One region of the Lysinibacillus sp. NPDC058147 genome, then DNA from elsewhere that is predicted to be linked to it. Evidence: predicted binding sites of a transcription regulator. Region 1 holds the regulator's gene; each other region holds the start of a gene.
The links. The regulator LexA, encoded in region 1, represses DNA repair genes until DNA is damaged. The targets are predictions, from matches to a motif close to CGAACATATGTTCG.

Region 2: parE (DNA topoisomerase IV subunit B) is a predicted target of LexA. The motif match lies at 4,121-4,134, and genes of this name have one in related genera.
Region 3: ACFVT8_RS05195 (Y-family DNA polymerase) is a predicted target of LexA. The motif match lies at 2,474-2,487, and genes of this name have one in related genera.
Region 4: ACFVT8_RS01950 (carbohydrate kinase) is a predicted target of LexA. The motif match lies at 2,186-2,199, and genes of this name have one in related genera.

What each region holds. Positions count from the first base shown of each region.
Region 1 covers NZ_JBHVUJ010000003.1:127,616-133,770, reverse strand. Annotated here, with positions in the region: gene ACFVT8_RS10200 (hypothetical protein) at 1-456, shown strand, start outside; gene ACFVT8_RS10195 (prepilin peptidase) at 516-1,268, shown strand; gene ACFVT8_RS10190 (gamma-glutamyl-gamma-aminobutyrate hydrolase family protein) at 1,357-2,079, shown strand; gene lexA (transcriptional repressor LexA) at 2,254-2,871, opposite strand; gene yneA (cell division suppressor protein YneA) at 3,035-3,349, shown strand; gene ACFVT8_RS10175 (YneB family resolvase-like protein) at 3,346-4,023, shown strand; gene ACFVT8_RS10170 (GNAT family N-acetyltransferase) at 4,399-4,911, opposite strand; gene ACFVT8_RS10165 (DUF896 domain-containing protein) at 5,121-5,354, shown strand; gene tkt (transketolase) at 5,481-6,155, shown strand, end outside.
Region 2 covers NZ_JBHVUJ010000002.1:213,790-219,944, reverse strand. Annotated here, with positions in the region: gene parC (DNA topoisomerase IV subunit A) at 1-2,127, opposite strand, end outside; gene parE (DNA topoisomerase IV subunit B) at 2,124-4,100, opposite strand; gene plsY (glycerol-3-phosphate 1-O-acyltransferase PlsY) at 4,786-5,388, shown strand; gene ACFVT8_RS06440 (HesB/YadR/YfhF family protein) at 5,407-5,697, shown strand; gene ACFVT8_RS06435 (spore germination protein) at 5,830-6,155, shown strand, end outside.
Region 3 covers NZ_JBHVUJ010000001.1:1,079,161-1,085,315, reverse strand. Annotated here, with positions in the region: gene ACFVT8_RS05205 (YhjD family protein) at 307-678, opposite strand; gene ACFVT8_RS05200 (YolD-like family protein) at 659-1,000, opposite strand; gene ACFVT8_RS05195 (Y-family DNA polymerase) at 1,014-2,270, opposite strand; gene ACFVT8_RS05190 (ABC transporter substrate-binding protein) at 2,807-3,802, opposite strand; gene ACFVT8_RS05185 (NtaA/DmoA family FMN-dependent monooxygenase) at 3,795-5,156, opposite strand; gene ACFVT8_RS05180 (AraC family transcriptional regulator) at 5,459-6,155, opposite strand, start outside.
Region 4 covers NZ_JBHVUJ010000001.1:400,168-406,322, reverse strand. Annotated here, with positions in the region: gene ACFVT8_RS01955 (pseudouridine-5'-phosphate glycosidase) at 149-1,057, opposite strand; gene ACFVT8_RS01950 (carbohydrate kinase) at 1,062-2,153, opposite strand; gene ACFVT8_RS01945 (MFS transporter) at 2,514-3,770, opposite strand; gene ACFVT8_RS01940 (MarR family winged helix-turn-helix transcriptional regulator) at 4,011-4,451, shown strand; gene ACFVT8_RS01935 (adenine phosphoribosyltransferase) at 5,208-5,720, opposite strand; gene recJ (single-stranded-DNA-specific exonuclease RecJ) at 5,754-6,155, opposite strand, start outside.

The DNA of each region.
Region 1 (6,155 bases):
AAACTACCGGAAACAAGAGCGGTTGAAAAGATTGTTTTAGATTTGGCTGAGATGGAAGAAGTAACAGGGACACGTATTGAATCAATGGAATTTAACAATGATGATACATCTGTAGCACAATCAGATGTATCTGATCCGAACATGCTTGAAAAAGCTGATGCAGAAGTAAATGGAAAGCAAGAGAATGAGGAGAAGAAACCTCCCATTTCTTCTATTGCGAAGGAATCTCTCCCTGATAATTTAAAATTAATTACCTTTAACTTGGATGTCGCTGCTTTAGATAATAAGTCTCTAGAAAGCTTTTTAAAAGAAATTGAACAATTAGAGCGCGTGATGAAAACTGATGCCATTAATTTAACTAAACCAGGTGAACAGGATCAGTTAGAGAAGGACGCCGATTTAACTTTAAAAGCTACCATACAAATAACGACGTTCTATTATGAAGGACAACAATAATCTAAATGGCGCGCATACTTCAAATGTATGGGCGTCTATTAGTATAGGAGGACATAAAAATGGAAATCGCTTATACAATTACAGTTTTAATAGTTGGTCTCGTTCTTGGCTCTTTTTATAATGTAGTTGGCCTACGTGTACCACTGAAAGAATCCATTGTTCATCCGCCCTCGCATTGCACTTCTTGTAAGCGACAGTTGAGGGCGCTTGATTTGGTGCCTGTTTTGTCTTATGTATTTTTAGGTGGAAAATGCCGTAGCTGTGGACAAAAAATTTCTTGGATTTATCCACTGATGGAACTTATAACAGGTGTATTATTTGCCTTTGCCTATTGGAAATTAGGCTTTAGTGCAGAATTTTTCGTAGCGCTATTATTAATTTCATTATTAGTCATTATTGTTGTATCGGATTTTGCGTATATGCTTATTCCCGATAAGGTGCTATTATTCTTTTTACCATTGCTAGTTTTTGGACGCGTGATATCTCCCTTGTCTCCGTGGTGGGATAGTATAGTAGGTGCTGTCGCAGGCTTTGGCATATTATATTGTATAGCTGTTCTATCAAGAGGTGGAATGGGTGGTGGCGATATTAAATTATTCTTTTTACTTGGTCTCGTACTCGGCACAATACATGCCATTTTGACGCTATTTTTAGCTGCTGTGATTGGTATGATTGTTGGGATCGTTGTGTTAAAGGTACGCGAGCAGGGAAGAAAAACGCCTATACCATTCGGACCATTTATTGCTTTAGCAGCTATTATTATCTATTTCTATGGGGATGCGTTGATGGATTGGTATTTCGGGTTTTGGTAATTAATCATTTAAGGAGTCCTTTAATGATTAATAGTTTTCTGGCTTTTACAGGCAGTTAATGCAAGATAAAGATCATGGAGGGGATAAGATGAAACCAATTATCGGTATAACGGCTTTTGCAGAGGATGATTTGTCCTCAAGACTAAATGCTGCTTATAGCAAAAGTATAATTGAAGCAGGGGGTGTTCCACTTATAATTCCACTTGGAGTTGAAGAAGATGTAGCACAAATTTTATCGTTGACGGACGGATTATTACTATCGGGTGGCTACGATGTACATCCGTTCCTCTTTGACGCAGAACCTACACCCAAATTAGGGAAGGTTCATCCTGAACGAGATTCAGTGGAGCTTGCTTTAATTAACGCGGCCTATATTCGGAAAATGCCGATTCTTGGAATTTGTCGTGGGCTTCAAATACTAAATGTTGCGTTTGGAGGCACAGTGTATCAGGATATTGAGAGCGAGTACCATAGTAAAAAATTAATAAAGCATGTGCAACAAGCGGCAAGAGGAGTTACTACACATCATGTTAATCTAACACCTGATACATTATTAAAAACAATTATTGAGGAAGAAAAAATTGCTGTGAATTCATTTCATCATCAGGCAATAAACGTAGTAGCAGAAAAGTTGAAAGTGATAGCAAAATCAAACGATGGTATCATTGAAGCTGTAGTGCATGATGATTTACCATTTTGTCTAGCAGTACAATGGCATCCTGAAGAGCTAGCCATCGCAGGAGATGAAGTGTCAAAGAAACTATTTGCTGCATTTATAAATGCAAGTTTGAAATTTAAGGTAGAGACATAAAATTTTATAAGCTTAGATTTTTTTAACCGAGGGCAAGTGCTAAATGTTAAGAATCCATTATAAAGTGGGTTCTTTTTTAGTGAATAAAATGGAACTTAAAAGATAAGAAAAAAGAGGGATATGCTCCTTTGTGAACATAATATCCTCTTTTTATATTTTAATATTAAGATACTTTTAATGTACACGACGATAAAGACCTACAACTTGCCCCAAAATAGAAACTTGGTCTACGATAATTGGCTCCATTGTTGAGTTTTCAGGCTGTAAACGGAAATGATTTTTTTCCTTGAAGAAACGCTTTACCGTTGCTTCATCTTCTTCAGTCATTGCTACGACAATATCACCATTATCAGCAGTTGCTTTTTGTTTAACAATAACTAAATCTCCGTCTAAAATACCAGCTTCAATCATTGACTCACCCATAATTTCTAGCATAAATAATTGATCTTCACTAGTACCATAAGTATCTGGTAGTGGGAAATATTCATCGATATTTTCAATAGCAGTTATCGGAGAACCTGCAGTAACCTTTCCGACAAGTGGGACATGTATAACATGTTGCTTTTGAATAGAATCCTCTGGCTCTAGAATTTCAATGGCACGTGGTTTAGTTGGATCGCGTCGAATTAAGCCTTTTTGCTCTAAACGAGATAAATGTCCATGAACTGTTGAGCTTGAAGCAAGTCCAACTGCTTCACCAATCTCACGTACAGATGGTGGATACCCCTTTGCGCGCACTTCTTCTTTAATGAATTCTAATATGGCCTCTTGTCTTTTCGAAACTTTTTTCATGATTGCTCACCTCTTTTTTTCTAATGATTCTACTTATTAGTAGTATAACAGAATGCGAACACTTAAGCAAACATAGGTTCGAAAAGTGTTTGACAAAAACATTTGTTCGCACTATGATAAGAACATATATTCCGAACAAACATTCTAAAAAGGGGTTTTAAACATGAACTGGTTAAAGAAAAATCCACATATTACAATTTTATTGGGAGCTTGTTTACTTTTTGCAGCATACCTTTTTATAACAGATCCAGGCGATGTAACATACACAGAAATTGAAATCGCACATGGTGATAGCTTATGGTCGTTAGCTGATCAATACCGTGGTAAAATGAAAACGGATGAATGGATTAAGCTAGTAAAAACAGAAAATGAATTATCGAACGTACAAATTATTGCAGGTAGATCCCTAGTTATTCCAGTAGTGGGTGGCCAACCTAATTCTATAAATTCAATTGAAATTGCGAGAAACGAAAAATGATAATTAAACAACAATCGGCTGTTGTCTATTGCCGTGTGAGTACAGAAAAAGAGACACAAAGTTCCTCATTAGAGCGTCAACAGGAGGAGTTGATGCGCTATGCTAAAGAACAGGGCTATGAAGTCAAAAATGTTTTTAAGGACAAGCATAGTGGCTATGATGTGGAACGTGAAGGTTTACTAGAAATGCTCGATTTCATAAAAGAAAAAGAAATAGAAGCATTATTCGTGCAGGATGAAACACGTTTAGGACGCGGAAATGCTCGAATGGCAGTATTGCATTTATTGCAGAAAACTGAAACTGATGTTTTTTCTATGCGAGACGAGGGACCTTTACAATTAAATGAAATGGATACGATGTTGCTAGAAATTTTAGCAATTGTTGAGGAGTACCAGCGCAGAATTCATAATGCTAAAATACGCCGTGGAATGCGTCGTGCCGTTGAAAATGGCTATCGTCCTGAAAATAATTTATCCAATCGTGGGAATCCAAACGGTCAAGAACGTAAAGATGTACCTGTAGAAGAAATTGTAAAGCTACGTAATCGAGGCTTCACCTTTGAGGAAATTGCCATGACTCTAAGAGGTCTAGGCTTTGATGTAAGCAAAGCTACTGTCCATAGGAGATATCGGGAACATCAAGAGAGAAGCGAACAAAATAAAGTGACGTTTTAATCAGTGGGAGTTTTGCCGGCCCGCTGATTTTTTATTTTAATGGATCTTGAAGTATTGTCGAAGTGACGGATAGAACCTGATCGATGAAAAGAATGAATAACAAAATCCATTTACCATGTTGCTTGGATATAGCACTGTATCCAGTGGAAAATAAAAAATAAGAGAAGTAGCGAATTCTACCTCTCTTCCTCATAAATTCTCTATATGTTAAAAAACATTTATATCATCTATAACTGTTACTATGTTTTCATATTAATTAGAGCTAATTCGTTATCCCTGGTATATTGATAATGCTACACCCAATTCATATTCACTAAATTGGAGATACAATAATACAGCGGTCTTTTTCATATGAATCTCTCCTCTGAAAGTATCCTATGCCCATTCTTCTTCTAAGACAGAATAGTAGTATTCATCCCACCACTCATCTCCATGGGGTATACATTTTTTGAAATAACCCTCGCGTCTCATGCCGATTTTCTCCATCACTCGATAGGATGGGATATTTTCTGGTTGGCATGTTGCAATAATTCTATGAAGTTTCATTTCTTTAAATCCGTAGTCCAGTACAGCCCTAGCTGCTTCAGAGGCATATCCATTATTGAAATAGTTCGGATTTAACACCCAACCAATCTCATACGTATGGTCACCAAAATATTGGTGGAAAACAATATGACCAATAACAATATTTTCACTTTGTAAAATAATAGGGAAGTATTTTGCTTTTTCATCGCTATTTTCTGAAACAAACTTTTTTGCTTGCTCCTCATTAAAAACGTCCTCTGGAAGATACTTCATCACATTTGGATTTGAAGTATATTCATAGATAGCTTGCCAATCTTGAACCTCGAATTTTCTTATTAATAGTCTGTTCGTTTTGATAAACAATTCATTTTCCTCCAAGCATAAATCGATTGTAGTTTTGGAACCCTATAAATCAGTTATACACTTCTAGCATCTGAAAGTCATGTAATTTATGGTATTTATTTCAAAAATATTTGATTACTAGAAAGGTTGGTATAACTGCATTATTAGGGAATACATGCTATACTTTGCATACCATATTCATTAAGATATGTATTGAAAGGTGTGTAATTATGTTATCAAAAGAAAAAATTAACCGAATCAATGAACTTTCTGCTAAGGCTAAAAGTGGTTCATTAACAGAGGCAGAAGCTAAGGAGCGATCAGCGCTTCGTAAAGAATATCTAGATACATTTAGAGCGACGATGCGAGATACAATTGAAAACGTAAAAGTGATAGATGCTGAAGGAAATGATGTAACACCAGACAAGGTTAAACAAGCGAAAAAAAATAAATTTCTCAATTAATGTGACACATTTCTATAAAGTATGTTATTAATCGTAAATAGTATAACAAAACCATTGTTTTCTGAAGCAATGTTGACTAAACTGTAAAAGAAGAATATATAGGACGAGAAAGGATGTCACAAAATAATGACTCAACATGCGGATCAACTAGCGATTAATGCTATCCGAACTTTGTCAATCGATGCAATTGAAAAAGCAAACTCAGGTCACCCAGGTTTACCGATGGGGGCGGCGCCAATGGCTTATACGCTTTGGACAAAACAACTTCGCCATAATCCGGCTAATCCAAAATGGTATAACCGCGACCGTTTTGTACTTTCTGCAGGTCATGGCTCTATGCTTCTATACAGCCTACTTCATCTAGGTGGCTACGGCTTACCAATGGAGGAAATTCAAAACTTCCGTCAATGGGATTCATTAACTCCAGGACATCCTGAATATGGTCATACAGTTGGGGTAGAGGCAACAACAGGTCCTCTAGGTCAAGGTATTGCTATGACAGTTGGTATGGCAATGGCTGAACGCCATTTAGCAGCTACTTACAATAAACCAGGACATGACATCGTTGATCACTATACGTTTGCACTTTGTGGCGATGGCGATTTAATGGAAGGTGTGGCAGCTGAAGCTATTTCTTTAGCAGGTCATTTAAAACTTGAAAAGTTAATCGTTTTATACGATTCAAACGATATTTCTTTAGATGGTGATTTAGAAAAATCATTCTCGGAAAATGTTCAAAAACGTTTCGAATCTTATGGCTGGAACTATTTAAAAGTTGCAGATGGTACAGATGTTGCAGCA
Region 2 (6,155 bases), on a different contig from region 1:
TACATATGCGGTGTCTTTTGGCGGTAAAACATTAACGCCGACTAATGCTTCTCCGTCTTTCAGCGTAATCCCTTTGACACCGCCTGTTTTTACACCCGTTACTGGTAATTCCTCCATTGGGAAACGAATAGCATAGGCAGTATCTGTCGTTAACATTAATTCTGCCTCGTCCGTCACAAAACCTGCAAAAATCATTTCATCGCCTGACTTGACATTCATCGTTTTGATTGGCTTCGAATAGCGTGTAACAGCATAATCAGCAACCGGTGAACGTTTAATTTGTCCATCTTTCGTAGCCGTTAAAATATACGTATTGGCCTGTTCGAATGTCTCAAAACCATATACAGCAATAATAGATTCATCTTCTCCGGTAGGCACAATACTTGAAATATGCTGACCAAGATCCTTCCAACGAATATCAGGTAGTTCATGGACAGGCTGATAAATATAATTGCCTCGATTTGTGAACAGTAATAGATGATGCTGCGTATTTAAGTTTGCTTCATATAACAAATAATCGGAATCCTTCATCGCAAAATCCTGACCATTCGAAGCTGCATGTGAACGTGTAGATGTACGCTTAATATAGCCATCTTTTGTGACTGTCACTACGACCTCTTCACTTGGCACAAGGACATCTAACGTAATTTTGATTTCTTCAATTTCTTGTTCGATTTTTGAACGACGTGGCTCTGCAAAGCGCTTTTTAATGTCAAGTAGTTCTTGTTTAATAACACGAACAAGCTTTGCTTCACTATTAAGAATACCTTCAAGCTTAGCAATCAATTTATTTAACTCTTCCTGTTCAGCACGTAATTCCGTAATATCAGTATTTGTTAAACGGTATAATTGCAAGCTAACGATTGCCTCTGATTGCACTTCTGTAAAGTCAAACTTCACTTGTAAATTCGTTTTCGCATCTCGTTTATCATTAGAAGAACGAATCGTTGCAATGACTTCATCTAAAATGGATAGTGCCTTAATCAAGCCATCCACAATATGCGAACGATCTTTAGCCTTTTGCAAATCATAAATAGAGCGGTTCGTCACGACTTCTTTTTGATGGGCAATATAAGAATCCAGTAACAATGGCAATGTCATCATTGTCGGACGACGATTGTGGATCGCAATCATATTAAAATTATAAGCTACTTGTAAATCAGTTGTTTTGAACAAGTAGTTTAATATTCCTTGTCCAGGAACCTCTTTTTTCAGTTCAATAACAACACGTAGGCCTGTACGATCCGATTCATCGCGAATTTCTGCAATTCCTTCAAGTCGTTTATCCACACGTTGCTCATCAATTTTCTTCACAAGATTTGCTTTATTGACGTCATACGGTAATTCCGTAATAACGATTTGCTCTTTGCCGCCTTTAATTGGCTCAACGACTGCTTGAGCACGTACGATGATTTTACCGCGTCCTGTTTCGTATGCTTTTTTAATGCCATCGACACCTTGAATGATACCACCTGTTGGGAAATCCGGCCCTTTTATAACGGTCATTAATTCATCAACAGTCGTATTTGGATTATCTAAGCGCATAAGAACACCGTCTAGCACCTCATCGAGTGCGTGAGGAGGGATGTCCGTTGCATAGCCGGCCGAAATACCCGTTGAGCCGTTGACTAGTAAGTTCGGGAAACGAGCCGGTAAAACCGTTGGCTCCATATCCTGATCATCGAAGTTTGGTATAAATTCAACGGTTTTCTTGCCAATATCACGTAGCATCTCTGCTGCAATAGCAGAAAGTCTTGCCTCTGTATAACGCATCGCTGCTGGTGGGTCACCATCGACAGATCCGTTATTCCCATGCATTTCAATGAGCATATGACGCGCCTTCCAATCCTGACTCATACGCACCATTGCTTCATATACTGAGCTGTCACCGTGTGGATGATAGTTACCGATAACATTACCGACAGTTTTTGCTGATTTACGGAATGGTTTATCGTTCGTATTGCCCTCTGTAAACATCGCATATAAAATACGTCGTTGTACAGGCTTAAGACCGTCACGTGCATCAGGCAACGCGCGGTCTTGAATAATATATTTACTATAGCGACCAAAGCGGTCACCCATTACTTCTTCTAAAGGTAAATCTTGAAACTTTTCCGTACTACTCATGCTTGGTCCTCCTCTTGTTGGATGAATTCATTTTCTAAAATATTTGAATCATCCTCCATGCCGAAGTCTACATTGGCTTCGATCCATTTACGGCGTGGCTCTACTTTATCGCCCATTAATGTTGTCACACGTCTTTCAGCACGTGCACCATCCTCAATCGTAACACGGATTAAAGTACGCGTTTCAGGGTTCATGGTCGTATCCCACAACTGGTCGGCATTCATCTCACCAAGACCTTTATAGCGCTGCAATATGTAACCCTTACCAACTTTTTTAATGGCCTTTTGTAAATCATTTTCAGTCCAAGCATATTCAATCACTTCTTTTTTACCAGTACCCTTTGATACTTTATAAAGAGGTGGTAATGCGATAAATACCTTTCCAGCTTCAATCAATGGTCGCATATAACGATAGAAAAACGTTAATAGCAACACTTGAATATGCGCTCCGTCAGTATCAGCATCGGTCATAATAACGACTTTGTCATACGATGAATCCTCGACAGAGAAATCTGTACCGACACCAGCACCAATTGCATGTATAATCGTTGAAATTTCCTCGTTTTTCATAATATCCTGAAGCTTTGCTTTTTCCGTATTTATGACTTTACCACGCAATGGTAAAATCGCTTGGAACGTACGGTCTCGTCCTTGTTTTGCAGAGCCTCCTGCAGAATCACCTTCGACTAAATACAGTTCATTTTTCGCCGCATTTCGAGATTGTGCAGGTGTTAATTTCCCAGAAAGGATCGTACTACCTTTTTTGCTCTTTTTACCGTTTCGTGCATCTTCACGTGCCTTACGAGCCGCTTCACGTACTTGCTGCGCACGAATAGCTTTACGCACTAAAGATGCAGACAATTCAGCATTTTCTTCAAGCACATATAAAATTTGCTCCGAGACAACACTATCCACTGCCGAGCGTGCCTCACTCGTACCAAGCTTACCTTTCGTTTGACCCTCGAATTGTAGTAAATGCTCTGGTATGCGAACAGAAACAATCGCCGCTAAGCCTTCTCGAATGTCTGTCCCTTCAAGATTTTTATCTTTATCTTTTAACAGACCAATTTTTCGTGCATATTCATTGAACACACGTGTTAATGCTGCTTTGGCACCAGTTTCATGAGTACCACCATCTCGTGTACGTACATTGTTTACAAATGAAAGGATTGTTTCTGAGTAGCCATCGTTGTATTGGAAGGCGAATTCTACTTCGATCTCGTCTTGAATCCCTTCTACATACTTTACTGGATGCAGTACATCTTTCTCCTCATTCAAATACGCAACGAAAGCTTCAATTCCGTTCTCATAAAAGAAAACATCACCTTTGCCTTCCTCGCGTTCATCGATTAACTCAATTTTTAAGCCTTTTAATAAAAATGCTGACTCACGTAAACGTTCTGCAAGCGTATCATAATTGTATTTTGTAACAGAGAAAATCGTGTCATCTGGCAGGAAGTGAACAAGCGTTCCTGTCTGTTTTGTTTGTCCAATTTCTTCTAATGTCGTCACAGGATGGCCACCGTTTTCAAAACGTTGACGATACTTTTTACCGTCACGGTGAATCGTTACTTCTAAAAAAGTAGATAAAGCATTCACAACAGAAGAACCTACACCGTGTAAGCCACCACTTGTTTTATAGCCGCCCTGTCCGAATTTACCACCAGCATGTAAAACCGTAAAGATAATCTCGGGAGTTGGTTTCCCCATTTTATGCATACCAGTTGGCATTCCACGGCCGAAGTCTCGAACGCTGATACTTTGATCTTTATGAATAGTGACAATGATATGAGAACCAAAGCCAGCCAGTGCTTCATCCACCGCATTATCTACGATTTCATATACAAGGTGATGAAGTCCACGGCCATCTGTAGAACCGATATACATGCCGGGTCGTTTTCGTACCGCTTCTAATCCTTCTAATACTTGAATGGCGTCATCATTATAGACGCTTGGTGACTGTTTATTCGCCAAAAAAATTCCCCTCCAAAAAACAAACGCATGTTCTATTTATGTTCTCTTCCTAATAATAATAGCATTTCCTAACAATATCTAGTGTCAGGCCCAATAAATTTTTAAAATTTCCTCACAGCTTCATCATTTTGATCTATTTTACTGGAAGAAAAGTTTGCAATAGTTGCTTTAATATGTATTAAGTACTCTTCTATTCCCTTGACGCAGGGTAGTAAACTTTAGTTGCATAAATAAAACAACAAATGACTAACTTCTGGTCATACTCTTTTTCAAAACGTTACTAATCGCTGAAGGCTTCGAACTTACATTCAAAAGCATTTGAATATTTTCTGAAAAATATACAGGTGCAGTAATAAATGGGTTTCTTCTGTCTAAAGAAGATTCATACTAGCTTACTCTAGAAATTAAAGATAGACTTCTATTCTACCAAAGGAATGGGTGATTGACAAAATTGCCATTCTACCTATATTTTTAGAAAGGGCTTTCTTGCTGACTCAACGAATCATGTCAAAAAGCCTAAGCTACATTAAAATTCATAGAAAAACCTTTGAAAAATAGTTATCTTTTGTAATGAATTCAAGATTCACTTAGAAATATCCTTCATGACATTGTAGATTGTAGAGAAAAAGTGTAGAATATTTGTTACATATTATTAGTACCAAGTGATAATGAAAGGAGTCCAGCTATGCTAAATGGACTTATTATTTTATGTGCTTATCTAATCGGCTCGATCCCTTCAGGATTATGGATAGGCAAAATTTTTTATAAAACGGATATTCGTCAACACGGAAGTGGTAATTTAGGTGCGACTAATACCTTTCGTATTTTAGGAAAAAAAGCAGGAATAGTCGTAACGATTATGGATGTCTTAAAAGGTACAGCAGCTGTATTACTTGTAACTCTTCCTATATTCTCTGATGTCTCCATTCACTCGCTACTTCTTGGACTAATAGCCGTTATTGGTCATATGTTCCCGATTTTTGCAAGTTTCCGTGGAGGAAAAGCTGTAGCAACATCAGCAGGAGTTCTCTTAGGTTATTCATGGCCACTATTTGTCTTACTATTTATTGCTTTTATTGTAACATTAAAAATAACGAAGATTGTAAGTTTAACTTCCATGATTGCCGCTTTAGTAGCACTTATTTATTCAATCGTTTATTATTTTGTTACAGGTGATTTTGCGTTAGGTATTTTAGTAGCATGTTTATTTACCTTTATCATTTATCGTCACCGAGCAAATATTGCCCGCATTAAAAATGGTACCGAGCCAAAGGTGAAATGGCTGTAACGGAAAGAGGAGATTCTAATGAATATCGTACTAACAGATGAAGCCCTACAATGGTTCAAACAAGAGATGGAAGTAGAATCCGGAGATACAATTCGTTTTTATGCTAGATATGGAGGTTCCAGCCCTTTTCACGAAGGCTTTTCTCTTGGTATGACACGTGAAGAACCAATCAACATTGGTGTAAAGACAGTTATTGATGATGTTACCTATTATATTGATGAAAAAGATTTATGGTTTTTCAATGATCACAATTTACATGTAGATGTGGATGTCACAAATGACGAATTAAAATATGAGTATAAAAAATAAAGCAGTGTTTCCTTTCGTTTATACGAAGGGAACACTGTTTTTTTATTTGAATTGAATTCAATTCCAACCTTGGTTTATCTTCTCTCAAAATTGTACATTCTATAGTTATGTAAATCTTGAGGAGGAATGAACATGTCTATTTCTAAAATTACTGATACCTCCCAAAACAATGACCAACTATATAGTTCTCTTTCACAAAATTTGAAGATAATCAAAAACACTCTTGGGAATAGTAATGACCTTGTCATACGAGAAATTACCATTGGAAAAGCTGAACAATTTACGTTAGCGATCATTTATGTAGATGGCTTATCCGATAAAATAAGCATTTCTAATGCTGTAATTGATAAAATAATGTTTGATATCGAGGATAATCATGATGCAGAAGTAGAAAAGATTATTCGTTATTTAAAAGATTCTTGTTTAACAGTCGGCGATGTTAATGATATTTTTCATTT
Region 3 (6,155 bases), on a different contig from region 1:
GATATCCAAGTCACATGTGCAAAATAGCCGGTTATCTGAAATTTTTTAGATAACCGGCTATTTCTTGGGCGTAAGAAGCCGTCCGTTCTAGACAATAGCAATCCACAATAAAAAAGGCCACCCCAAAATACTTTGAGATGACTTTTGCATTTATATATTAGAATAGCTCTAATGCATGCCGGTTGTCGTTTTCAACGCCCATACGTAGTGCTGCTGGAACTTTTGGTAAGTCTGCATGGCTCAGCTAGACTTCGGCATATACTTTACACAGCACGAAATCACTTCAATAATAATCGTGACGAAGTTTTATTTAATTTGTTTACACAGGTGACAATGAGCCTGGTTGAGTAATTGCTCCACTTCAGTTTTAAGTGCTTGATTCGCATAACGAAGTACTTCATCTTCACCTGCTGTAGCTATACGCACATCACTAAAATAAGCATCGATACGGTGCCATCCAACAACACGTATTTTTCGTTTCGCTAACTGTCGCTTCAGATTGAAATAATCCTGTCGTACACTTTTCATTAAATTTTCCACGAAAGGTAAGTAGATCGCTTTCATTTTCAACTGCTCCAATGTTTTATAATCACATTGTAAAGACTGAATCGCTAAATCTAAAATAAGATACTGGTGTAAGAGCTGTCGTTGTTCACCGTTAATCATAACTTTCATCATCTAATCGTGCTGCGTGTATTGTGTGAAATAGAATGCATTTTACAGCGGTTAGAGTCTCCAGTACGAGTTGTTGTAATTCAATATCTAATGCAATGATTGCACCAGTCCATTGTACGTACTTAGCCTCTTGCCACGTAGTAATTGTTACTATTTTATGCTGCTTAAAGGCTTGATTAATTGTTTGTTGCAAGTCCTCTAGCTCCCATTCAGATAAAGTTCGTGGAGCTTCAGCATACGCTTCCCTTTTCCACTGTTTTATTTTTTGTATATGTTCAGGAAGCATCATTGCCGTCCATTTGATTGTTCCTCTATCTTTTATCATAAAACCACTCCTCTTATGCTAAATGACCGCCAACTAATTTATTACGTTTTAAGGCTGTGCCAGCATCAGTAAATGACACCGCTCGTAACAATGCCGTAGCACCGAACTTTCGCCTAATAGAGTCCATTGTGTGCCCTAAGATTTGGCGTTGTTCTTTTTTGACATCAAACAGATCGAGTTGAATGCTGTGTTCCGGCTCAAGATTAGATATACGTACTGAGAGCTGCCTTGCTGGATCACCAGCAAAATGCTCATCGAGTAATTCAAGACAAACATTATACATAACAAGGGTTTCACTAGTTGGTACTTTTATCGTTTTTGATCTTTGGAAACCTTTTGTCATAGCACTACGGCTATAAGACAAACCTAGTGTAATTGTCCGACCGACATAGCCTGCTTCGCGCGTTCGTCGCATAGCGTCCTCACACATTTCAAGTAACGCCACGGATATTTCTTTTCTTGTATGGTAGTCGCGCATTAACATCTGGCCTTTCCCAAAGCTTAGAGCTGAGTTTTTAACTAGAGGCTCTCCAAGTGTGGAAAGGTCAATCCCATGCGCATGGTGGTAAAGTTGATTACCCATGATGCCAAATTTTTTCTCCAATTCATTTAAATTAGCATTTGCTAATCCACCGACTGTTAATATTCCCATTGCATTTAATTTGGATTCCATCTGTTTTCCAATACCCCACATCTCAGATAAAGGACGCACAGGCCAAAGTTTCTTCGGCACATCTTCATAGGTCCACTTTGCAAAACCTGACTTTTTAGCTTCAAGGTCTAAAGCAAGTTTTGCCATCAACATGTTAGGACCCATCCCAATAGCACTCGGGATACGAAACTGATCATATATCGCTTTTTGAATTTCCTTTGCTGTATCTTCAGGAGGTCCCCAAAGCTTTGCTGTTTCAGTTAAGTCCACCCAATTTTCATCGACACTATAAATATGTATGCACTCTGGCGGCACATACTTTGAAATAAGACGAATAATAGCCATAGACATATCGATGAAGAAACTCATCTTCGGTTCAAATAGTTTTATGTCTGGATGCTTTGGTATTTCAAAACGACGATTTCCCGTTTTTATCTTGAATCGCTCCTTCATAGGTGGCGATGCAGCTAAGACAACGCTACCAGGTTGAGTGAAATTAGCGACGATGGCGATTGGAGTTGTCATGACATCTAAACCTTCAAGCATTGCCATACAACTAGCGTAAAAGCTTTTCATATCTATACATATAATGGAACGTTCAGGTAGATTTTCATGCATTAAACGATCCCTCACTCTTTATAGACAACTGAACAATAGACAAGAACATTATCGAAAATAAAAGTGCGCTATTGACTATCTTAATTATTTTGATACACGTGATGACTCCAGATTTTGTACTGCACATCATATTTACTAACTGATTGTGTTGCATCCCTTTTATTAACTGATCTTTCATTATTTTTAATCTCCCCACGCAAAACAGAACGTTTGTTTGTATATATTATACGCACAAACGTTCTGTTTTAGAAGTGGTAATTTTTAGATCAGTCTTTTTAACTCTGAAGCTGATTTAAAGCCCTGTAATTACCCAATATCGTGGAAGTTTCTCAATGGATTCCTACAGCTCTAATTCTTTCTAACACAAATGGTAATGTAAATTTCTCGGGACTTAAGAAAGCGTCAACCAATAGCTCCTGTCACATCATTTCATAACTCATAGATTTCGAACCATAGAAAAGAGCTACGATTATTATCACACTTAACCGAATGCATAATACGACATTAGAACAAACTTAGACTTAATAACGATTTCATTACTTGTTCAGATGCTTTTGCACACTTTCTAAAAACTTGATTCGACTATAAACAGGACCTCCTTCCATAAGCGGATCAACCACATTGACATATACGTGATCGTGTTTAAAGGCATTAATATTTTGGATAATTGGATTCTTCTTCAAGTCTTCGAATGCATTTTCCGCATCTTTGTTATCATTCGAAGAGAATTGCACAAACAAATAGTCTGGATTCATTTCTGCCAATTGCTCGGCAGAGACTGCATCTTGCAATTTAGCCATGCCTATCTGATCTGGCATTTCTAAACCAATGTCATTGTATAAAAAGGGGTTAAAATCTACATTTTTCGCAAAAATGTAAGTTTGCCCTCCGCGAATACGAACAGCGGCTACTTTTTTGCCTTGAAGCTTTTCTTTTAATGATGCTTTTACTGCTTGTGTATCTGTTTTATATTGGGATAGAATTTTTTCTGCCTCACCTTGCTTTCCAGTCAATTCAGCCATTAATTTCAAATTGTCTTCCCAGTTTGTAGAAACGTGCGATACCAAAATAGTGGGAGCGATTTTTTGTAATTTTTCCACTACGCCTTTTTGGAACTTGGTTGAACCTAAAATAACGTCTGGCTCCAATTGCAATATCTTCTCAAAGTTAGGTTGTCTTTTTTCACCAATTGATTCCGCCTTGCCCGTTACCGAAGCAAACATTTCTGGAAACTTTCCGCCCACCGATATTGCCCCTACTGGATGAACGTCAAGCATTACCGCATCTTCCATCGCTTCCATAGCACCAGTAATCACAATTTTTTCTGCTTTTTGTGGAACGGTATACTTTTCACCGAGATACTCAATCGTTCTTGTTTCGCTTGTTCCTGTATTGTCCACCTGAGATTGCGCTGAATCTCCGTTGCTGCTGGAGGTTGAGTTTGATTTGTTCTGTTTGTCTCCTCCTCCACATGCAGCCAAAACAATCATGAATAACGCTATCAAACCAACTAATATAAACTTTTTATTCATTCTTCACCTGAACCCCTCTCAAAACAGTATCCCTATTATAATGATCAATAATATTAATCCCTAAATGCTCACGCAAGGTGACACCCGTATATTCACTTCTGAACAAACCTCTTTCAACCAATTGCGGCATCAGCTTTTCAAAAAACATTTTCAAAGATTTTTCTGAACCACCCGGAATAGCTATAAATCCGTCAATAGCTCCAGCCTCAAATCGCTCAATTATATCGTTCAATACGTCTTCAACCGTTCCAACAGAAACCCAGTGAGCAGACCCGACAACCTCTGGTCTTGTTAATATCTCTTCCACTGTAGGCTGATGATTTATAATATACCGGCGCAACAGCTCAGCATGTGTTCGACTGCGAACTGGCTTATTCGGATCAGGTAGCATATCCGAAGTTACTTGATGATCCAAAGCAAAGCTACTCAAATCAAGACCCAGTACTGATTTAAGCGATGCATGTCTGCGCTCAACAGTCAAATGTGCATGTGCGGCCTTATGTAATTCATGAGCTTCCTCGCGAGTTTCGGCCAAGAAAAAATATAAACCTGGCAAAACTTTTATGGCGTCCGGATCGCGCCCATGCTCGATAGCTCTTCTTCTCAGATCATTTCGCAATTCCACTCCCGATTCAAGGTCTGGCATTGCTGCAAAAATAGCATCTGCTATTGAAGAGGCAAAATTTCGTCCTGTATCCGACGCACCTGCTTGAAATAAAGGAATCGGTCCTGACTTATGGGCAGGCAAAGTAAGCGGTCCCTTAACACTAAAAAACTCCCCTGAATGATTAATTGGAGAAATCTTATCCATATCAGAAAACATACCTGACTCACGGTCAATAACGATGGCTTCATTCGGAAAGCTTCCCCAGAGTTTGCGTACGACCTCAGTAAATTCAATTGCTTTCGCATATCTTTCTTGTGATGAAGGCATAGGTGACTCACCGAAATTTTCGGCACCTTCAATAGAAGTGACAATATTCCAGCCAGCACGTCCGTTACTTAGCCAATGCAAAGACTGAAGCTGTCTAGCAACAACATACGGTGGATTAAAAGTCGTAGAAATAGTCGTAACTAACCCGATCCGCTCTGTTTCACGAGCAATCGCTGCAAATATCATAGTAGGGTCAGGACTGCCGAAATTAGCGGAATCGCCAAGCATCTGTGGACTAACAAAAAGATAATCCGCCCTGAAAAGAAAATCGAGCTTTGACCTCTCCGCCATCTTTGCCAAATCAATGTAAGGGTCAATTGAACCCATTTTTTCCACACCGCTGTCCGGGCGTCGCCAGTCGCCTCCTTTCAACCAAGCAGATAAGACTAATCCAATACATAATTGTCTATTTACAGTCAACATTACCAATCCTTCCTATAGAAAAATAGTTTTGCGCCCATGAAATACTCTGATCAGATGTTACCTCTAGAAGGCTATTAATCAATAATGATTATCATTATCGATTAAAGTGTAGCAAGGTCTGCAACAAATGCAAATACACAAATCACAAATACTATATGCATTATTATCTAATCTAGGTTTTCTGAATGATGATTTAGCCGACATGCAAGATAGAATTGGAAGGAAAGAATGAGACAAAAGGGAAAAAGCCTGACTACCGGTTCATCACCAGTTGCAGGCGTAAAATATAAATCAGTAACTCAATTTATATGATTATCTAAATTATGTAAGTATACAGAGGGAGACACACCAAATTTCTTTTTAAACACTCTACTGAAATATAGCGGATTGGTATAGCCAACACTAATAGCAATATCGTGAATGGGAAAATTGCTTACTTTAAGTAAGTCACTCGCTCTTTCCATACGATAATTGATAAGATAGTCGATTGGGCGAAATCCAGTATGTTTGTGAAAGAAATAGGAGAAGCGCTTGGGACTCATTGCATGCAGCTCCGCCAATTCGTCGAGTGTCAACGGATTCATATAATATCGGTGTATGTATGCAATAGCCTCCTCTATCACCCTTTCACTTGGAGAACTACCACTCTCTCGATGTTTACACCCTACCAAAACTTGATGCATGACACTTAAAAATAACTCCTTAACCCGAAGCTTTCCAATACCGCTATGTGCATTAGCATTCTGATGAAGCATGATAAGTAATTCTAGCACTCTCGGGTTTGCTCCCGCTTCCAATTTGAAATGAGAGTCACATTCACGACCGCCATATACTTCGTCTAACTTGTCAAATCTATAAAACAATAAATAGTACTCGTACTCTGATTGACTTATAACTTGCGCGTCCAGTAGCATACCTGGGGCCACGTGAATTACTGAGCCTGGTTGTAATTCATAGACAGTTCCATTCACACTCATTCTAGCTTCTCCACGAATT
Region 4 (6,155 bases), on a different contig from region 1:
GCTATTGTAAAGTAACTGTGTCATTTTGTTTAGTTATTCTCGTGAACAATGTGAAAAATGGAAAAAACATTCTCAGAAATGAACAAAAAGACCCTATGCGAATGCAATAATCGCATAGGGTCTCTCTTCTCGTATCATAATTGTTAGCTTATTTATTATACGCTACAGCAATTTTTGTACCAACTACTGCATTATTTTTTACTAATGCAATATTGGCTTCAAGGCTTTTACCTTCTGTTAATTCTTTAACTTTTCCAAGTAAGAACGGTGTCACGTTTTTACCTTGAATACCGTTTTCTTCTGCTTCTACTAGAGCTTTTTCAATGATTCCTGTAATGAATGAATGCTCAAGCGCGTCAGACTCTGGAATTGGGTTAGCAATGACAGCTCCGCCTTTTAAGCCTAATTGCCATTTTGCACGTAGCATTTCAGCCACTTCCTCTGGTGTATCAATCTTGAAGTTTACATCAAATCCACTTTGACGTGTATAGAATGCTGGTAGTTCATCTGTACCGTATCCAACGACTGGCACACCTTTTGTTTCAAGATATTCTAAAGTTAAACCAATATCTAAAATAGACTTAGCGCCCGCACAAATTACAGCAACATTTGTTTGTGCTAATTCTTCTAAATCTGCTGAAATATCCATTGTTGTTTCGGCACCACGGTGTACCCCGCCGATACCACCAGTTACAAAAATTTCAATACCAGCTAGCTCCGCACAAATCATTGTTGCAGCTACAGTTGTAGCTCCTAATTTTTTTGATGCTAAAAGATAGCCTAAGTCGCGACGAGATGCTTTTGCTACGCCTTGTGCATTACCGAACATTTCAAGTTCTTCATCTGATAAACCAATTTTAATTTTACCATCGATTAATGCAATTGTTGCTGGTACTCCACCATTATCACGAACAATTTGTTCTACTTCACGTGCTGTTTGTACATTTTGTGGATATGGCATTCCGTGAGAAATAATTGTTGATTCTAATGCTACGATTGGTAAGCCTTTTGCTTGTCCTGCTTTTACTTCTTCTGATAATACGATGAATTCTTTCATGTTGTTATTCCTCCATTTCATTGTTTAACAAATCAACTGATAGCTCAGGTCTTACTGTATATGGGGATGCAAGCGTATTTTTGGCATTCGTTAAGCCTGCATCAATACATGTTGCAAAGGATTGCCCAGTAAGCCAGCTGTGTATTACAGCACTGACAAAGGCGTCTCCTGCACCTGTTACATCTTCAATTTTTTCTATAGTTTTAGCTGCAAAATGACTTGGCTTCGTTGTAGTAGAAGCTGCATATACACCCTTGCTACCCGCTGTAATAATTACATGTTCAGCACCTATTGTTAGAAGTTGCTGTAAAGCCTTTTCGTAGTGCGCTGAGTTTTCGATTTTATGACCTACAATCGTCTCAGCTTCATCTGTGTTACAAATAAACCATGTAACCCCTTGTAACGTATCCGGTAATCGATTCATTTTTGGCGAAGATACCGGTACGATGACAAATGGAATGTCACGGGCAATCGCAACCTGCTGTATGTAAGCAACTGTTTCTTTTGGACAGTTTAAGTCCATAATAAAGCAGCCCGCATTCATCAGCATTGCCTCATGTTTTTTTAGCAAACTTGGCAATAAAAGATCATATACTTCCATATTTGCTACTGCTAGCGCTAGCTCGCCCTGCTCATCCATAATCGCAGTATAGGAACCAGTCGAAGCGTCAGCTAACTGCTCCACATAACGTAAATTCATAAATGGCTCTGAAGCTTCTTGGATCACTTGCCAATCAGCATCTTTACCGGCAGTAGTCAGCAATGTTACCTGATGATTTAATCTACCTAAATTTTCAGCAATGTTTCGGCCAACACCACCTACACTAAATGAAGAGCTAGCAGGATTGGAAGTACCTAATTGGACATTCCCCTTCACATGAAATTTTCGGTCAAGATTGGCTCCACCGATACAAATAATTTCATTTTCCTCTGGCAAAATATAAGCACGACCTACAATTTTCCCCTGCTTCGTTAAGCTCGACACTAAATTAGCAAGGACTGGTCGAGATAGATTCATCTTATCTGCCATCTCTTGCTGAGACATAAACGGATTCTGGCGAATTAATGCAAGGACCGCCTGTTCTCTTTCATTCATAGCATCACCTTTTGTTATATTTGTTTACATTATAAACTTTTGTTTGATCGATGTCAAAATTTTTTTAAACAAAAAAGTTGAAACCGATTTGATATTGGCTTCAACTTCATATTGTGCTTCAATGAAATTAAGGTGTCTTGTTAAATAAAGTATGGCTTTTCAGCATAAAAAAAGGGGGGGATTTCCGTTAGCGGAACGGCGGAATTTCGGCTTTTTGCGGCGTTCTTTGCTAGGTTAGCGGCGCAATTTTATGTTTTAGCGGCGTTCCTCCTATGGTTAGCGGCGCAACTCACACTTTTAGCGGTGAATTCCAATACAAACTGGACAAGTCGTATCCACAGGAAAGCGTTAACCTAGTTATCAAGTATTGGCTTGATTAGGTGTTTGTTTTTTTACGATGATGACAAATAAACTTGCCAATGCACAGAACATCCCAGCAAGGAAAAAGGCCCAAGTATAGGAATTAAAAAACTTATAGATAAGGCCGCCACCATAAGCAGCAACTGCAGCTCCTGCTTGATGTGATGCGAAAATCCAACCATAAATAATGCTACTTTTATTTGTACCAAAAATTTGTCTAGAAATACTAATCGTTGGAGGTACTGTAGCAATCCAATCTAATCCATAAAATATTGTAAAGATTGTCAATAAAGTGAGCGACCCTTGCATTAATGCATACGGGAGCAAAAGTAGAGATGTTCCTCTTAAAAGATAATACCAAAACAATAACCATCGATTATCAAAACGGTCGGACAACCATCCTGATAAAGTGGTGCCAACGAGATTAAACACTCCCATAAAAGCAAGAAAGGATGCAGCGGTTACTAAAGGAACACCAAAGCTAATACAGTAAGAAACGAAATGAGTACCAACTAACCCACTAGTTGAAAGTCCACAAATAAAAAAGCTTCCTGCTAATAACCAAAATTCTTTCTTCTTTATAGCCTCAAATAAACCATTAAAAGCAATACTAATCGGATTTTTCTTATGATTCTCTTGTTGCATTTCTAGATTTTCTTCCATCCCATAAGGAAGAATTCCAATATCCTGTGGTTTATTTTTAATAAATATAGAAATAGTGATGAACATGATAATACTTAAAATGAGAATTAATCCAATCGCCCATCGCCAAGAATAATGCTCAATAATAATTGCTAATATAGGAAGGAGAATTAACTGCCCTGTTGCAGTACTCGCCGTTAATATCCCTACCGCCAACCCTCTGCTTTTCACAAACCAATTATTGGCTACATAAGGACTTAACACAGTTAAAAAGAGGCTCGCTCCTAAGCCAATAATACAGCCCCATATAATAATTAATTGCCAGGACTGTGTCATGAAAAGCGTAAGCATCATGCCTATGAATAATGTAGCCATCGCACCTAGCATCATTTTCTTTAATCCAACTATTTCTAGTAATGCCGCCATAAACGGGCCTGAAAAACCATATAAAAATAGACTCACTGCAAAAGCTAAGGCAATTAAAGATCTATCCCAATTAAATTCTTTTTCAAAGGAGTCTATAAATACCCCTGATGATGACATTGTAATCCCTGCAACAATAATTGAGAAAAAGGTTACGATTAAAATAAACCAGCTATAATGTATACGCTTCATATTGACACCTTCATTTCTTGAAAGATTTTTTTAAAATACTCCTAAATGAAAAAGATTACAGCCCAATATATGTATATGCATATATTAATGGGGTAAATACCTTACCTTCAAAAAGCATGTATATACATATATAATCTTAGTAATCTCATTTATTACTGTCAAGAAACATTTTCCATCTTAACAAAATACATCAATAGGGCTACTATAATATTGAATCCACTCGAAAAGGAGTACGGAGCAATGAAGAATATAGATTACACACAAATATGTGTATGTGCAAACCTTCGAAAAAAAACACGAGTCGTGACACAATTGTATGATAAATTATTACAGCCTACTGGCTTAAAAGTTACACAATACTCAATGCTAGCAAATATCGATCATCAACAATCAGTTTCCATTAGTCGACTAGGAGAAATTTTGCTGCTCGATCAAACAACCATTACACGCAATATTAACTTGTTAAAGCAAAATGGCTATGTAGATTTAACGAGAGATCCACAAGATGCTCGAGCAAAGGTCATTACACTAACTGATAAAGGGGTCGAAAAATTAAACGAGGCTGCTCCAATTTGGCAAGATATCCAAGAAAGAATTATCAATGATATCGGCTTAGAGAAATACAATGATTTTTATGAAACATTGAAAACTATGCAAAAAATAATTCAATCTTATGAATAAATAAACAGGCTTAAATAAAGAATCCATTTTGATATTGATTAATCAGAATGGATTCTGCATGTTGATTATGTTAATTAATTTAGGTGTCAATTAAGTTTAGCTCTTCGGCAAAACGAAGGGTTAATTTCCGTTCCGGCTAGGCGCTTTCCTGGGGGCGCCCGCTGAGCCGCTTCACTCGCGTTGCTCGCTCCAGGGTCTCATCTGTGACGCTGATCCCCGAGGAGTCGCCTAGCCTCCGCTCCAATCAACTTATTCACATAGCATACATCTTTTGCTATGTTATTTGAATTTATAGTGAAGATATGTAAAAAACCGCGACAGTAATTGCAAATATACAATCGCTGCGATGTTATAAATCTATTCTGTTCGATTATATGATGAGAAGTCATTCCTAGCATAATTCCCCTTTTGACAAGATAATTGCTTTCCCACCTACCATAACTCTTGGATTATTTTTATTATTAATTTTGTAATGATGTTAGAAGGTCTGCCCAAACTATGCCCTTGAAAGAACGAGTACTCTTGATCAAATTCATTTAGTATGTTTATGAAAAGATAATAAGTTAATGCCCCATTCGAAGTACCTGCTCACTTCAAAAGCAAGTGTGCCAGCGAGTGTTCTCATAAAATATGTATTATTATCTTTAATAGCAAATAAAAAACGCCACAAAAATGTGACGCTTTTCATTCTGTTGAAGAACTATTATACCAATGAACTCCAATCAACCAATTCATTTAGCAAGAATCCATTATTTATTAATATTGAATAAGTGTTTTTATGTTAATGTCGCCAAGTTTTGCACGTCCGTTTAGCTCTGTTAACTCGATCAGGAATGCACAGCCAACAACTTGACCACCTAATTGTTCAATTAAACGTACAGTCGCTTCAACTGTACCACCTGTCGCAAGTAAATCATCACAGATTAATACTTTTTGACCTGGTTTAATTGCGTCTTTGTGCATTGTAAGTGTATCTTTACCGTACTCAAGCCCGTAGTCAGCACTTATCACTTCACGTGGTAACTTTCCTGGCTTACGAACAGGCGCAAAACCAATTTCAAGCGCATAAGCAACTGGACATCCGATAATGAAGCCACGAGCCTCAGGACCTACTATAATTTCAGCACCTAATTCTTTTGCGTAACTTACGATTTGATCTGTTGCATATTTGTATGCAGGACCGTTATCCATAATTGTTGTAATATCTTTGAAGCTGATGCCCTCTTTCGGCCAATTTTCAACCGTTGTTACGTATTGCTTTAAATCCATGTTATTGTTCCTCCTACGAAACTTTTTCGTATATTAATGTAATCGTTCATCAAACCATTGTTTTAATTCTATATAAGGGGCATACACAAGCTTTTGCTCCATTTCAATCTGTTCTGAACGTTGTTTGTAAGACGGTGCCTCTGTAAGTGCCTGTTTTGGTGCATTTACGTTGACAGTCGTCAGTCCACTCTCCATTTTAACAAAACCAAGCTCAAAAAACACCTGTGTCATAAATTTTAATGCATCTAATGGCCAACCTGTATGCTTCGCTAATTCAGCCAAATGCATATTCAGTGGAAAGGCAGGGCGATTTTTTAAAAACTTATAATACCAGGAGAATTGTTCACGCGTTGGCAATCCATTGAAATACTGTGAATCCGGCATGTAAAAGTGTGCATAAATACGGGAAGGTGCTGTTTTTTGTAATACATTTTC